Regions from separate parts of the Nocardia heshunensis genome, predicted to be linked through region 2. Evidence: riboswitches for the same ligand, from Rfam matches in the RefSeq annotation. Region 2 holds a riboswitch; each other region holds the start of a gene.

Region 1 (3,438 bases), on a different contig from region 2:
CGAGCGTTCCCCGCGCCTGCAACCAGTCCCCCAGCGTCACCGCCGTGGTGAGCTTGCGCCCGTCCTCGGGACGGATATCCGGAATCGGCGTCTCGTGGAACGGGTAGCTCGGCCGCCGCACCGTGTCCGCGTCCGGCCGCTGATCGGGCGCGAACACCATCGGATAGTTGTTGGCGGGCAACGGTAGTGGCAGCGTGTGCAGCACGCTCGCCGCGTCGGCGTCCGACAGCTCGTCGGGCAGTTCCCGCACGATCGTGTACGCCGCCAGATCACCGAACTTCGGGACGGCAGTGTCGGCGGCGACGATGGCCCGCCCCCACCGCCGGGTGACCGTCCCGTCCGGCCCCGGCACGGTGAGGTAGCCGACGACGATAAAATTCCCGTCGGCGTCGAGCACTTCGCTCGGCGGGTACAGCGGCCCCTGCGTGGTCGGGGTCAGGTCGTAACTCTTGCTCACCATACGGACAGCGCTTCCTGTTCGGAGAGAAGGCGACCCGGATCGTCGACGGTATCGCCGACCCGATCGCCGAGATGGATCCACCCGGAGCCGTCACCGCGGTCTGGACGGGCGTGCGCGGTGAGGACCGCGTCGTCACCGCGAAAACCCGGATGCCCCACGGCTTGCAGGAACGGCAGATCGCTGGCGTGATCGCCGTAGCCGTAGCTGTGCTCGCGGGTGATGTCGTGCTCGCGCAGATACTCCGCGACGGCGGCGGCCTTGGCGGTGCCGATCATGGGCCGCCACACCTCACCGGTCAGCACGCCCTGCTCGTCGACCACCGGGGTGGTGGCGATGACGTGGTCGGCGCCGAGCGCCGCCGCGACCGGTGCGATGGCCGCCGGGAACGAGCCGGACAGCAGCACCGTGTCATGCCCTAAATTGCGGTGCGCGCGCAGGGTTTCCACCGCTTCGGCGTAGTAGACGCCGCCGCCCGCGGCGAACTGGTGGAACCAGCGCCGCCCGGCCTCGGCCAGCGCGTCGGCCCGCGCTCCGCGATAGGCCCGGTAGTAGTGCCGGTTGACTTGCTCCCGTGGTGTTCCGGCTGCGGCCCGCTGTTTGATCTCGTCGCTGAGCCGCGCGTATTCGCTGCCGTCGTCGCCGTTCTCGGCCAGCCAGAAGCGCTGGAAGGCGAACATGCTCTTGACGGTGATGAGGGTTTCGTCGACGTCGAAGAACGCCGCGCCCGCCGTCATGCCACTTCCAGGTAGGCCGCGATCGCCTTGGCCGCCTTGTGCCGTTCGATTTGGGAGATGCGCTCGTTGGGCAGGGCCGCGTAGGTGATGCGGGTGGTGGCGACGCTGCGGTCGAGTTGGCGCACATCCACCTCGATCGCGAACTCCAGTTTGGCCGGGTCGGTGACCGAGATCGGGGTGAGCACCGCGTGCAGGGTGGCGGGCAGCGGGAACAGGAAGGACTTGAACTCCAATTCGATGCTGTTCCACACGATGTAGAAGTGCTGTTCGGGCCAGCGGCGACCGTACTCGAGTTCGAACGCGCCGAGGAACAGCTGCCGCACCGCCTCCACGATCACGATGCCCTGCACGTGCTCGCCGGTCTGATGGTCGAGCAACAACTCGTTGTCGCCGTGGATGCGCAGGTCCGCCCGGAACTCGGTATCGGACTCGCGAATCAGATTGGCCAGCAGCACATTCGAGTGCTGATACTTGTGCACCTGGTGGCGCGGAGCCGGTTCGTCGACCGGTCCACTGACCCGCAGTCCGGCCGGGGCGTGCACCAGCGCCACGTGCTCGACGTAGTCGAGATCGTGGCGGGTGACCCCCTGGCCGAGCCGCACGGTCAGCGGCCGCTCCGACGCCCGCCACCGGCCGCCGCGCAGTGCGGCCACCAGCCCCGACACCGTGAAGGCCCGGTCGTCCGCGGCGATGCCGCGGAAGCGGTCGGCCACCAGCAGCACCTCGCCGACGGCCACCTCCTCCGCCACCGCGGACACCGAATCGAGCTGGGCTACAGACATTTTCCCTCCGAGAAGCAAGACGCTTATGGCGACGCTCGCCGCCATCCGGTCGTCACCCGGAGCACCCCGCCGCCGTGGAGGGTTGCCGCCCAGCCAGCCGGGGCTTGAACACTGGAACTCATGACCGTCATCGGAAAGTTATGCGCCCCAACATCTTTCCCCTACGGTTTCAACCACACCGATTGAAACCCGCCCTTCACTCCACCGCCGCACCCGCACGCGTCGCTGCAACGGCCAGCACCGCACCGACGGCCGACAGCACCGCGATGGACAGTGCTACGGCCGAATAACCGTGGTGCGAAACAAGATTGGCCAACTGCGGCCCCGCGCCGGCACCGACGAACAGCGCAAAGGTGTACAACGCGGTGGCGGTACCCCGTGCCGCACCGGCATGCACCGCGATCGCCTGTACCGCCGCCGGAGCCGCCACCGCGATCGCCGCAACGAATACGAACAGCCACACCGCAACCCACACGCCACCCCACGGCACCGCCGTGACCGCCGCCGCACCCGCCGCGATCGCCAGAGCGGCGATCAACCGGGTCGCCGGAGCGATGACCCCCAACCGTCCAGCCAGCAACGGCACCGCCACCATGGCCGGAATCGCGCTGGCGCGCAGGGCCAGTAGCGCGGCATTACCGGAGCCCACCCCGTGGGGCGGAGTGAGCTGGATCCCGGTGTAGATACCCACGAACGAGCCCAGGATAGCCAGACAGCTCAGATACAGCAGAGCTAACCGGGTCTGCCGCAGCAGCATCCAGAAAGGCGCGAACACACTACGCATCGTGTCCACCCACCCGGAACCGTCTACCGCCGCAGCGTCCTGCACCGCGACCGGCGCCTGCAATACGACGCGCAACAACACCGCCGAGAGTGCGAAAGCGATTGCGCCCGCGACGAAGATCGCATGCCAGCCCAGGGCGTTGCCGATGAGCTGGGCCAGCACCTGTGCCACCACCCCGGCCCCGAGGAACGAGCTGGTCAGGCAGGTCAGCGCGAAGATACGACGCTGCGGGGCAATACGTTCGGACAGATAGGCGAAGGCGGCAGGCGCGAAGAAGGAGGCCGTTAGCCCCTGCAGGATTCGCGCCGACAGCCCACTGACGAGTCCGGGCGCGACCGCCACCAGCAGCGAACTCACCACCGTCGCCAGCAGCCCGCCCACAATGACCGGCCGCCGCCCCCACCGATCCGACAGCGGCCCGGTCACCAGGAACCCCGCGCCGTAGGCCAGCCCGAAGGCGGTGGTCGTCCAGGTGGCCGCGGACTTGGACGTATCCCAGTCCGCCGCAAGCCGATTCAGGACCGGCAGCACCACATACAGCTGCCCGACCACCAGAATCCCGACCGCGCACACCGCCGCGACCGTCCGCCCGGTCGGCGCCCATTCCGGTTCGGCGGCAGCGCCCTGCTCGAGAATTTCGTCCGCGTCGGGCGCGGGGTTCGGTTCAGTAGTCGGCGG
Region 2 (3,438 bases):
TCAGCAACGCGGTACCGATCGAACCGCCGACCTGCTGCGCGGCATTCAGCAGCGCACTGGCGACACCCGAGTCCTCGGCCTCGACCTGGTGCAGCGCGGTGGTCTGCATGGACACGAACAGGAAGCCCATGCCCAGCGCGATCAGGATCATGGCGGGCAGCAGGGCGACCGCGTAGCTGTCGCCGTACTCCAGCCGCGACAGCCACAGCAGGCCCGCCGCGCCGAACACCGAACCCGTCAGCATCAGCGGACGCGGCCCGATCTTCGGCAGCACCGTCGAGGCGATACCCGCCGACACCACGATCCCGGCCGGGAACGGCAGGAACGCCACACCCGTCTTCAGCGCCGAATAGTGCTGCACGATCTGCAGGTAGAAGCTCAGGTTCAGGAACATGGCGAACATCGCGATCGGCACCAGCAGCGCGATCAGGTACGCGCCGCCGCGGTTGATCTCGGCCGGAATACGCAGCGGCAGCAGCGGATTCGCGGTGCGGCGTTCGATGGCCACGAAGGCCGCCAGCAATGCCACGCCCGCCACGAACAGCGCCAGCGTGGTGGCGGCGGTCCAGCCGTCGGAGGCCGCGCGGCTGAAGCCGTAGACGATGGAGATCAGACCCAGGGTGACGGTGACCGCGCCGGGCAGGTCGTAGCCGCCGGTGCGGGGTGCGGGCACATCCTTGATCACGAAGATGAACGCGCCGACCAGGGCCAGCAGCGCGACCGGGGTGTTCACCAGCAGTGACCAGCGCCAGTCCGCGTACTCGACCAGCGCGCCACCGGCGATCAGGCCGAGCGCCGCACCGGCACCGGACACCGCGGCAAACACGCCGAAGGCGCGAGCGCGTTCCTTGGCCTCGGTGAAGGTCACCGACACCAGCGACAGGGCCGCGGGAGCCAGCAGTGCGCCGAACGCGCCCTGCAACGCACGGCCCGCGAACAGTTCGGCCGAGTTCTGCGCGAGACCGGCTACCGCGGAGGCGGCGGCGAAGCCGACCAGGCCGATCATCAGGATCCGGCGGCGGCCGAGGTAGTCGGCGAGGCGGCCGCCGAGCAGCAGCAGACCACCGAAAATCAGAGTGTAAGCGGTGAAGATCCACTGCTTGTCGCCGTCGCTGATGTGCAGATCCTGCTGCGCGAACGGCATGGCGATGGTGACGATCGTGGCGTCCAGAACCACCATGAGCTGTGCCATGGCGATCACCGCCAGCGCCCACCAGCGCCTGGAATCTTTTGCGGGACTTGCTATTTCGTCGGACTCGAGAGCATCCGTGGCTACGGTCATGAGCCTCTCCTCTAGGGGGTGCGAAGGCAGCTGTCACCATAGTGGCCCCCACCGACAATTGGCGTCAAGGGAAAAATGTCGCAGTGCGACAGTTGTCATATCGGGACAAGAAGAGCCCGGAATCCACTAACATGGGGTCATGTCGGAGTTGTCGAGCCACATCGGTGTGGTCATGCGCCATCGCCCCGGCCTGCGCGAACGCAAGAAGCAGCAGACCCGGGATCGGATCATCGACGTTGCCCTGCGCCTGTGCGACGAACAGGGCTTCGATGCCACCACCGTCGAACAGATCGCGGACGCGGCCGATGTCTCACCGCGCACCGTGAACCGGTACTTCGACAGCAAAGAGGCGATCGTCATCGCCCCCATCGAAGGCTTCGGTTACGCCCTCGCCGACGCGCTGCGCGTGCAGCCCGTCACCGGCGACGAGATGCAGGCGCTGCTCGATGCTTTCCTGGCGGTCGTGGACCAGATCATCGAATCCGATGCGCCGGTGCCCTTCCGGTGGTTCCAGCAAATGCAGCGCATCACGCGCGACAGCGTCGCCGTGCGCGCGCTCAGCATGGAATCGGCCGACACCAAGACCCGTGCCATGACCGAAGTCCTCGCCCAGCGCCTCGGGCTGCCCGAGGAGCACCTCACCGTGCGGCTCATCGCCGGCACCTGGCACAGCATCGTCCGGGTGGGCATGGAGTGCGAATTCGAGGCCGAATCCGACTTCGCGGGCTGCACAGCCCCCGCCACGGCCCGCCTGCTCGCCGACAATGTGCTGGCCGCCTTCCACGAATTCCGGCGTGTCTGTTGCGGATCCACTGTGGCGAGCCCCACTTCCGAGACTGCCGCCTCCGCCCGCTAGAATCTCGCAAAGGTCCAGAGCATCAGCGTTAAGGCCCCGGCTTGCTGATCGGCAACCCTCCAGCTGCGGTGGGGTGCTTCCGGGTGCAGACCGGGCGTTCGAAGGCCGAACGCAAGCGCAATCAGGAGGTCTACCGAAATGTGTTGTTGTCGAAGCCCATTCGCTTCTAGATAACGTCAAACTTCCCGCCATTCGGCGACCTTGTTTTTGGAGCAGAACACATGAGTGACTCGACCGCGCCCGCGGCCGTCGTGGCTGACGGCACCCTGGATCCGGCCAACTGGTCCTTCGAGACCAAGCAGATTCACGCCGGACAGAGCCCCGATCCGGCCACCGGAGCCCGCGCACTGCCCATCTACCAGACCACTTCCTACGCCTTCCGCGACACCGATCACGCCGCCGCGCTGTTCGGTCTCGCCGAGCCGGGCAACATCTACACCCGCATCATGAACCCCACCCAGGACGCGGTGGAGCAGCGAGTCGCCGCCCTCGAGGGTGGCGTGGCGGCCTTGCTGCTGGCCTCCGGGCAGGCTGCGGAGACCTACGCAATCCTGAATCTGGCCGAGGCGGGCGACCACATCGTGGCCAGCCCGCACCTCTACGGCGGCACCTACAACCTGCTGCACTACTCGCTGCCCAAGCTGGGCATCGAGGTCAGCTTCGTCACCGATCCCGACGATCTGGACCAGTGGCGCGCGGCCGTTCGCCCGAACACCAAGGCGTTCTACGGTGAGACCGTTGCCAATCCGAGCAGCTCGGTCTTCGACATTCCGGGTATCGCCGAGGTCGCGCACGCCGCGGGCGTGCCGCTCATCGTGGACAACACCGTCGCCACGCCGTACCTGATCCAGCCGCTGCAGCTGGGCGCGGACATCGTCGTGCACTCGGCCACCAAGTACCTGGGTGGGCACGGTTCCGCGGTCGCGGGTGTGATCGTCGACGGCGGCACCTTCGACTGGACGGTGCAGAACGAGACGGGCGAGTCCCGTTTCCCCGGCTTCACCACCCCCGACCCGAGCTACAACGGCGTGGTGTTCGCCGATCTGGGCGCGCCCGCGTTCGCGCTCAAGGCGCGCGTGCAGTTGCTGCGTGATCTGGGCGCGGCGGTTTCGCCGTTCAATGCCTTCCTCATCGCGCAGGGCATCGAGACGCTGAGCCTTCGTGTGGAGCGGCACGTGACCAATGCGCAGGCGGTCGCGGAGTTCCTCGAGGCCCAGTCCAGCGTCGAGAAGGTGTACTACGCAGGGCTTCCCAGCTCGCCGTGGCATGAGCGTGGCAAACAGCTGGCACCCAAGGGTGT
Region 3 (3,438 bases), on a different contig from region 2:
CCCGGCGTGGCTGGCCGGCCACCTGGGTGGATAGAACCCGCGTCATCCCGGCGTGTATTTGGCCGGGATCCACACTGGCGGCGTTGGATTCCGGCCAGAAGCGCGCCGGAATGACGAGGCGGAGGCGACGGCTACAGCGGGGGCGCGAGGGCGAGGGTGACCGCGTGGGCGGGGTCTAGGGCAGGGAGGGCGGCGTCGACGGGTTTGCCTTCGGCGTCGTGGATTCGCCAACCATGTAGGGAGACGACGCGGGTGCCGCGGTGGTTGGCGAGGGCCAGTTCGGAGAGGGTGCCCCAGGATCCGCCGATGACGATGACCGCGTCGGCGGAGGAGATCAGGATGGCGTTTCGGGCTTCGCCCATGTTCGTGTAGAGGACGGCCGAGAGGCCCTCGCAGGCGGCGGCGCGGTCGGTGTCGGGGCGGATGCCGATGACGAGTCCGCCTGCGCGGGAAGCGCCTTCGGTGACGGCGGCCATGACGCCGGTGCCGCCGCCGCACAGGACGGTCGCGCCCGCGGTGGCGAGAAGATGGCCTACTTCGCAGGCGGCGGTGGCCTCGCGATCGGTGCAGTCACGGGGGCCGCAGACGGCTATTTGCAATGGTGGCAAGGGTTTTCCTCTCGTCGGTGGTCGGCGGTAGCCGCGTGGGTCGGCGGCGTTGTTGGCATCAGGCTGATTCGAATCCTGTCGTCTTCCCGGTTGCCGCGGCTACCTTTTGCCCACGGTCACGAGTATCAGCATGTTCGAGCCCCGGCTCGCTGATCGGCAACCCTCGCTTGGCGGTGGGCGGTACCTCCGCCTTCGCTCCGGCCGTGCGCGTCTGAGGACGGCTCCGCCGGCAGCGCATCTGGGGGTGCCCCGGGTGACGACCAGGCGGTGCCGTCGCGGGCATCGCAAGCGCTAACAGGCCGCGGTGGCAGTCGCGGTCGTGTCCCCATGCCCGGTTGGCGAGCCGGTGCGAAGTAGAGGTTTGCGATGAGCAGGTATTGGTCCCGTGGTTTCGGCCGGGTGGCGGTGGGAGTCGCCGCGGCGGCTCTGGTGGCGGGACTGGCCTCGGCCTGCTCCAACGACTCGTCCGGAAGCAGTTCCGACACCGTGTATTTCGGCGTTTCGGGGCCGAAGACGGGTGGTTCGGCCGAGTACGGGCGGCTCTGGCAGCAGGGGTTCGACCTGGCGCTTGACGAGATCAATGCCAATGGCGGGATCAACGGCAAGAAGGTCGCGCTGAAATGGGAGGACTCGCAGTCGGATCCGAAGCAGACGGTGCCGATCGCGACCAAGTTCGTGGGCGATCAATCGATCATCGCCGAGCTGGGTGACTTCTCCTCGCCCGCCTCCATCGCCGCGTCGCCGGTGTACAACCGCGGCAAGCTGGTGCAGTACGGCTTCACCAACTCGTCGGTGGATTTCACCAAGGGCGGCGACTATTCGTGGAGCCCGTCCATCACCCTGGATGTCTTCCAGGAGCGCAATGCCGAATGGGTGAAGTCGAAGGCCAAGAAGGTGTCGGTGGTCTACCTCGAAACCGATTGGGGCAAGCAGGCTTTCCAGTTCTTCCAGCAGTTCGCCAAGGAGAAGGGCATCGAGATCGCCTACTCCTCCTCGATTCTGCCGGACTCGCAGGACTTCCGGCCGGTGCTGATCAAGGGCCGCGACGCCAACCCGGACGCGTTCGTGCACCTGGGCTACGGCCCGGATGGCGCGCTGGTGGCCAAGCAGCTGCGTGATGTCGGGTTCAACGGCCAGTTCTTCGGCGGCCAGAACACGCCGCAGTTCATCGATCTGGCGGGTAAGGCGGCCGAGGGCGACATCGTGAACGGTGTGTTCAGTCCGTCGGATCCGAGCCCGAAGATCCAGGCGTTCGTCACCAAGTTCAAGGCCAAGTTCAATACCGATCCGGGCGACTTCAACGTCTACGCCTATGACGCGCTGAACGTGCTGGTGAAGGCCGCCAAGACCGGTGGCGCGACCCGTGAGGGCGTGCTGAAGGGGCTGCGCGAGGTGAAGGACTTCGACGGAATCGGCCTGGGCACCTTCGCCTTCGATCAGCAGACGCGGCGGCCGAGCGGGGTGAAGCCGATCGAGCTGGTGCTGCAGAACGGCAAGTTCCTGCCGGTCGGAAGCAGTAAGTAGATGTTCGACACGCTTATCGCGGGTCTGGTCCACGGCAATGCGTACGCGCTCATTGCCGTGGGCATCACCCTGATCTTCGGGGTCAGCAATGTCATCAACTTCGCGCACGGCTCGATCTTCGCGTTCGGGTCGGTGCTGGGCTGGTGGTTGATCGCGCAGCACGGGCTGCCGTGGTGGGCGGCGCTGGTCGTGGTGGTGGCGGTGACGGGGCTGGTCGGGGTGGCCATCGATGTGCTGGCGGTGCGACCGCTGCGCCGCGCCCCGGCCATTGCCGCGCTGCTGGCGACGGTGGCGGTCGGGCTGATCATCGAGAACGTGGTGGCCCTGGTCTTCGGACCGGACACCAGGCCCTTCCCGCAGGTGTTGCCCACCAACAATATTCGGGTCGGCGGGGTGCGACTGGGCACCTCGGACGTGGTCATGTTCGCCATCACGCTCACGGTGATGGTGGGGCTGTGGGCGTTCCTGCGCTACAGCCGCCACGGGCTGGCGATTCGCGCCACCGCGCAGGATCCCGATGCGGCCGCGCAGATGGGGATCGGCGTGGGGCGGGTGCAGTCGCTGGCATTCGCCATCGCCTCCGGATTGGGCGGGCTGGCCGGCATTTTCGTGGGCCTCTACAACTCGAATATCTCACCGACCAGCGGCGGCGTCGTCGGCATGACCGGTTTCGTGGCCGCGACCATCGGTGGGCTGGGCTCGATTCCGGGCGCGGTGGTCGGCGGGTTCGTGCTGGGACTGGTGGAAGCGTTCGGCATCTATTGGTTCGGGGATGGGTACCGCGATCTGATCACCTTCGGGCTGTTGGTCATCTTCCTGGTGCTGCGGCCGGGCGGGCTGCTCGCGCGGCCGCCCGCCATCGAATCCGAGCCCATGACCGGGACTTTCCTCAGTGCGGGCCGGGAGCTGCGGGTGCGCTGGTGGCATGCGCTGATCGCGTTGCTGGTTGTCGGCGTGGGGATTCCGTTCGTGGCCAACGATTACGGCATCTCGGTGGGCACCCAGATTCTGGCCTACGCCATCATCGCCGTGTCCATGACGCTGGTGGCCGGGTCGGCGGGCCAGCTGGCCATCGGACAGGCCGGGCCGATCGCCATCGGCGCGTACACCTCGGCGGTGCTGACGGTGTCGCACGGGTGGGCGTTCCTGCCCGCCATCATCGCGGCGGGAATCGTTGCGGCCGTGGTGTCTTCGGTGCTGGCCGCGCCGCTGTGGCGATTGGGCGGCCACTATGTGGCCATCGCGACGCTCGGCATCGGCATCGTGACGGTGGCGATCATCCGCAACTGGGAGTCGGTGACGCGCG
Region 4 (3,438 bases), on a different contig from region 2:
GGTCACGGCCGGTTCGGGGACGTAGTGCGCGCCACCCGAATACCCGCTGGCGGCAAGGTATCCCGGGTCATTGCTGGTGTGGGGCCGATCGTCGAGCAGGCCCGCGCGCGCCAGCCCGAAGGTCGCGCCGCAGATGGCCGCGACCGGGACCCCGGCGGCCAGCAACTCCCGGGCCTTGGCCGCGAAAGCCGTGATCGGACTCGCCGGATCGAACTCGGTCGCGAGGCCGGGCAGGATCAGCATCGCGCTGTCGGCGGGCTGCAGATCCGCCAGGACGACGTCGGGCAGGATCCGCATGCCGCCCATCGAGGTGACCGGATCAGCGCTGACCCCAACGGTTTTCACCTGCCACGTGCCGGGCTCACGGTGCCACAGCTCGCGGTTGATGTGCGCGGTGGCGTGCCCGACCTCCCAGTCCGAGAAGGTGTCGTACACGGCCATGTGAACTGTTTTTATCATGACAGTATGCTGTCATATTTGACAGCATACTGTCAATGGTTGGGCCCCCCGGAAACGACAAATGGCCGGAACCCGCTGGGTTCCGGCCATGTCGATATTCGTCAGCTCAGGGCGTGGTCCAGGTCGCCCAGCAGGTCTTCAACGTCTTCCAGGCCGATGGAGATGCGCACGACCCCGTCAGTAATGCCCACGGCCGCACGGCCTTCCGGGCCCATCGCGCGGTGCGTGGTGGTGGCCGGGTGGGTGATCAGGGTCTTCGCGTCACCGAGGTTGTTGGAGATGTCGATGATGCGCAAGCGGTTGAGCACCTCGAAAGCGCGTTTCTTGGCCTCGTTCTCGGGAGCCTTCAGCTCGAAGGTGATCACCGTGCCGCCGCCCGACATCTGCCGCTTGGCCAGCTCGTACTGCGGGTGCGAAGACAGGAAGGGGTACTTCACCCACGCCACGGCCGGGTGATCCTCCAGGAACTGCGCGATCTTCAGCGCCGAATCCACCGACTGACGCAGCCGCAGCGGCATGGTCTCGAGGCCCTTGAGCAGCGTCCAGGCATTGAACGGGCTCAGCGCCGGACCGGTGTGGCGCATAAGGTTTTTGACCGGGCCGTCGATGTAGTCCTGCGGTCCCAGGATCGCGCCGCCGAGCACCCGGCCCTGGCCGTCGATGTGCTTGGTGCCCGAGTAGACGGTGATGTCCGCGCCCAGATCGAAGCCGCGCTGCAGCAGCGGGGTGGCGAAGACGTTGTCCAGCACCACCTTCGCGCCCGCCGCGTGCGCGAGATCGGAGACCGCGCGCACATCGGTAAGGGTCTGCATCGGGTTCGACGGGGTCTCGAAGAAGACCGCGGTGGTCGGCACCGACAGCGCCTGCTCCCACTGGTCCAGATCCTCGCCGTCGACGAAGACGGTCTCCACGCCCCAGCGCGGCAGGATCTCGTTGGCCACCACGAAGCAGGAGCCGAACAGGCTGCGCGCCGCGACCAGCCGGTCACCGGCGCCCACCAGCGCACCCAGCGCGGTGAACACCGCGGACATGCCCGAGGCGGTCGCGAAACAGGCTTCGGCGCCGTCGATCAGGCGCAGCCGCTCCTCGAACATGGCGACCGTCGGGTTGCCGTAGCGGGAGTAGACGAAGTGCTGGATATCGCCGGTGAACGAGGCTTCGGCCGCCTCGGCGCTCTCGTAGACGAAACCCGAATTGAGGAACAGCGCCTCGGAGGTCTCGTCGAAGCCGGAACGCCGGGTGCCGCCGCGCACGGCCTGCGTGGCCGGGCCGACGCCCTCGGGGAGCGGCTTGTCGAAGGAACCGCCGGTGATCATGACTGCCTCCACGGAAGTCCGTCGGCGCGCCAGCCGGTGCTGCCGCGATGACCCTGACCGTCGAGCGCACCCTCGAACCCGTCGACCACATTGAAGGACGGGGAGATGCCGACGGTGGTGGCCGCGGTGGCCGCGCCGATGGAGCGCTGACCCGAGCGGCAGATGAACAGGACCGGTGCGTCCGAATCCTGCGGGCGGGCGGCGAGCGCCTGCCGCAACTGGTCCACGAACCGTGCGTTGGGCGCGCCGGTGGCGTCCACCCATTCGATCAGCGCGGTCGGCCGGCCGATGCCATTGGTGTCGGGCACCCCGACGAAACGCCATTCCGCCTCGGTGCGGACATCCACCAGCACCGCATCCGGATTGTCGCGCAACAACTCCCACGCTTGCTTCGGCGTGATGTCACCCGCGTAGTTCACCTGTACCTCCTGTGAATCCGCACTTGCCGCACCGCTGCTCGGTGCGTGGCCAGGTCGTCACCCGGAGCACCCCACCGCGGAGGAGGGTTGCCGATCAGCGAGCCGGGGCTTGGCGCTGATACTCATGACCTGGGATGAGAGTGCCGAAAAACCGGCACTCGTGTCAAACGCTTCGCCGGACTTCGGACCTTGTCACGAACTGCAGACCAACCAGCGAGAATTCTCTTTGGTGAAGTGCCAGGTCGAGGTGGTCTGGGCGCCACCGGCGCTGAAACTGACCTGCGCTGTGGCCTTGTCGCCGTCGATGACGGGATCCTTCAGCGCGTCGAAGCTGATCGGGCCGCCGGTCTCGACGGCGATCTTGAGCGGCGAGGTGTTCTCGTCGAATCCCTTGCAGGCCAAGCTCGGTTCGTACTTGCCGTTGTCGCTGCGGTACTTGATGAAGTTGCCCGCGGGCGCCGAGAGCCGATCGGTATCTGTGACATTCTTCTCAACCGGCGACACCAGCGTGGCGATCACGATGCCCAGGATCACGAACGCGATGAGACCGGCCGCGACCAGGAACGGCCACATGCTCCGCGTCTCGTTCTGATCGAACTGGACTGTCTCCTCGGCTGTCTCCTCGGCGTCGCTCATGGGTAGATCATGCCTGGTCGGTGCGAGGGACCCGGAAAGCCATCGCATAGAATCAGCAGAATTTCCGCCCCAGGCGCGGGAATAGCAGGACAACGCAGCAACGCTGCAGCGTCGGGGGCCGACGATGGTCACCGAAGCCAGGGCGTCAACTTAGCCTAAGCTAAGAACGACGGCTAAGTTTTGACGGCAAGTTAGTTTCGACCCAAAGGGTGCGCGGAAAAATGACCGAACAGAGTGCAGCGACCCGCCCGCTACGCATTGCGATCGTGGGCGCAGGACCGGCCGGTATCTATGCCGCCGATGCCTTGATGAAGTCCGACGCACCCGCCGGGTTCGACGGGGTCAGCATCGATCTGTACGAGCGCATGCCCGCGCCCTTCGGCCTGATCCGCTACGGCGTGGCACCCGACCACCCGCGCATCAAGGGCATCATCACCGCGCTGCACAAGGTCCTCGACAAGGACCAGGTGCGCCTGCTGGGCAATATCGACTACGGCGTCGACATCACCCTCGAGGACCTGCGTCAGTTCTACGACGCGGTCATCTTCTCCACCGGCGCCAATGCCGACCGCGCCCTGGAGGTTCCGGGCATCGAGCTCGACGGCTCC

What was found. A riboswitch is a leader RNA that binds a small molecule or an ion and turns the genes downstream of it on or off. The one in region 2 is predicted to bind S-adenosylmethionine.
Region 1: linked by a shared signal. The riboswitch ahead of ACYVN4_RS34540 (AfsA-related hotdog domain-containing protein) and the one ahead of ACYVN4_RS43065 (bifunctional o-acetylhomoserine/o-acetylserine sulfhydrylase) in region 2 are both predicted to bind S-adenosylmethionine.
Region 3: linked by a shared signal. The riboswitch ahead of ACYVN4_RS27865 (ABC transporter substrate-binding protein) and the one ahead of ACYVN4_RS43065 (bifunctional o-acetylhomoserine/o-acetylserine sulfhydrylase) in region 2 are both predicted to bind S-adenosylmethionine.
Region 4: linked by a shared signal. The riboswitch ahead of ACYVN4_RS13100 (rhodanese-like domain-containing protein) and the one ahead of ACYVN4_RS43065 (bifunctional o-acetylhomoserine/o-acetylserine sulfhydrylase) in region 2 are both predicted to bind S-adenosylmethionine.

Annotation. Positions count from the first base shown of each region.
Region 1 is NZ_BAAGTC010000009.1:1,365,842-1,369,279, reverse strand. Features, by position in the region: gene ACYVN4_RS34550 (hypothetical protein) at 1-460, opposite strand, end outside; gene ACYVN4_RS34545 (HAD family hydrolase) at 454-1,194, opposite strand; gene ACYVN4_RS34540 (AfsA-related hotdog domain-containing protein) at 1,191-1,976, opposite strand; SAM riboswitch class IV at 1,991-2,102, opposite strand; gene ACYVN4_RS34535 (MFS transporter) at 2,173-3,438, opposite strand, start outside.
Region 2 is NZ_BAAGTC010000029.1:135,165-138,602, reverse strand. Features, by position in the region: gene ACYVN4_RS43075 (MFS transporter) at 1-1,282, opposite strand, end outside; gene ACYVN4_RS43070 (TetR/AcrR family transcriptional regulator) at 1,422-2,138, shown strand; SAM riboswitch class IV at 2,150-2,262, shown strand; gene ACYVN4_RS43065 (bifunctional o-acetylhomoserine/o-acetylserine sulfhydrylase) at 2,360-3,438, shown strand, end outside.
Region 3 is NZ_BAAGTC010000008.1:348,785-352,222, reverse strand. Features, by position in the region: gene ACYVN4_RS27875 (HAD family hydrolase) at 1-34, shown strand, start outside; gene ACYVN4_RS27870 (SLOG cluster 4 domain-containing protein) at 132-608, opposite strand; SAM riboswitch class IV at 723-905, shown strand; gene ACYVN4_RS27865 (ABC transporter substrate-binding protein) at 975-2,132, shown strand; gene ACYVN4_RS27860 (ABC transporter permease) at 2,133-3,438, shown strand, end outside.
Region 4 is NZ_BAAGTC010000004.1:93,582-97,019, forward strand. Features, by position in the region: gene ACYVN4_RS13090 (type 1 glutamine amidotransferase family protein) at 1-459, opposite strand, end outside; gene ACYVN4_RS13095 (O-succinylhomoserine sulfhydrylase) at 561-1,775, opposite strand; gene ACYVN4_RS13100 (rhodanese-like domain-containing protein) at 1,772-2,194, opposite strand; SAM riboswitch class IV at 2,209-2,324, opposite strand; gene ACYVN4_RS13105 (Rv0361 family membrane protein) at 2,387-2,830, opposite strand; gene ACYVN4_RS13110 (FAD-dependent oxidoreductase) at 3,052-3,438, shown strand, end outside.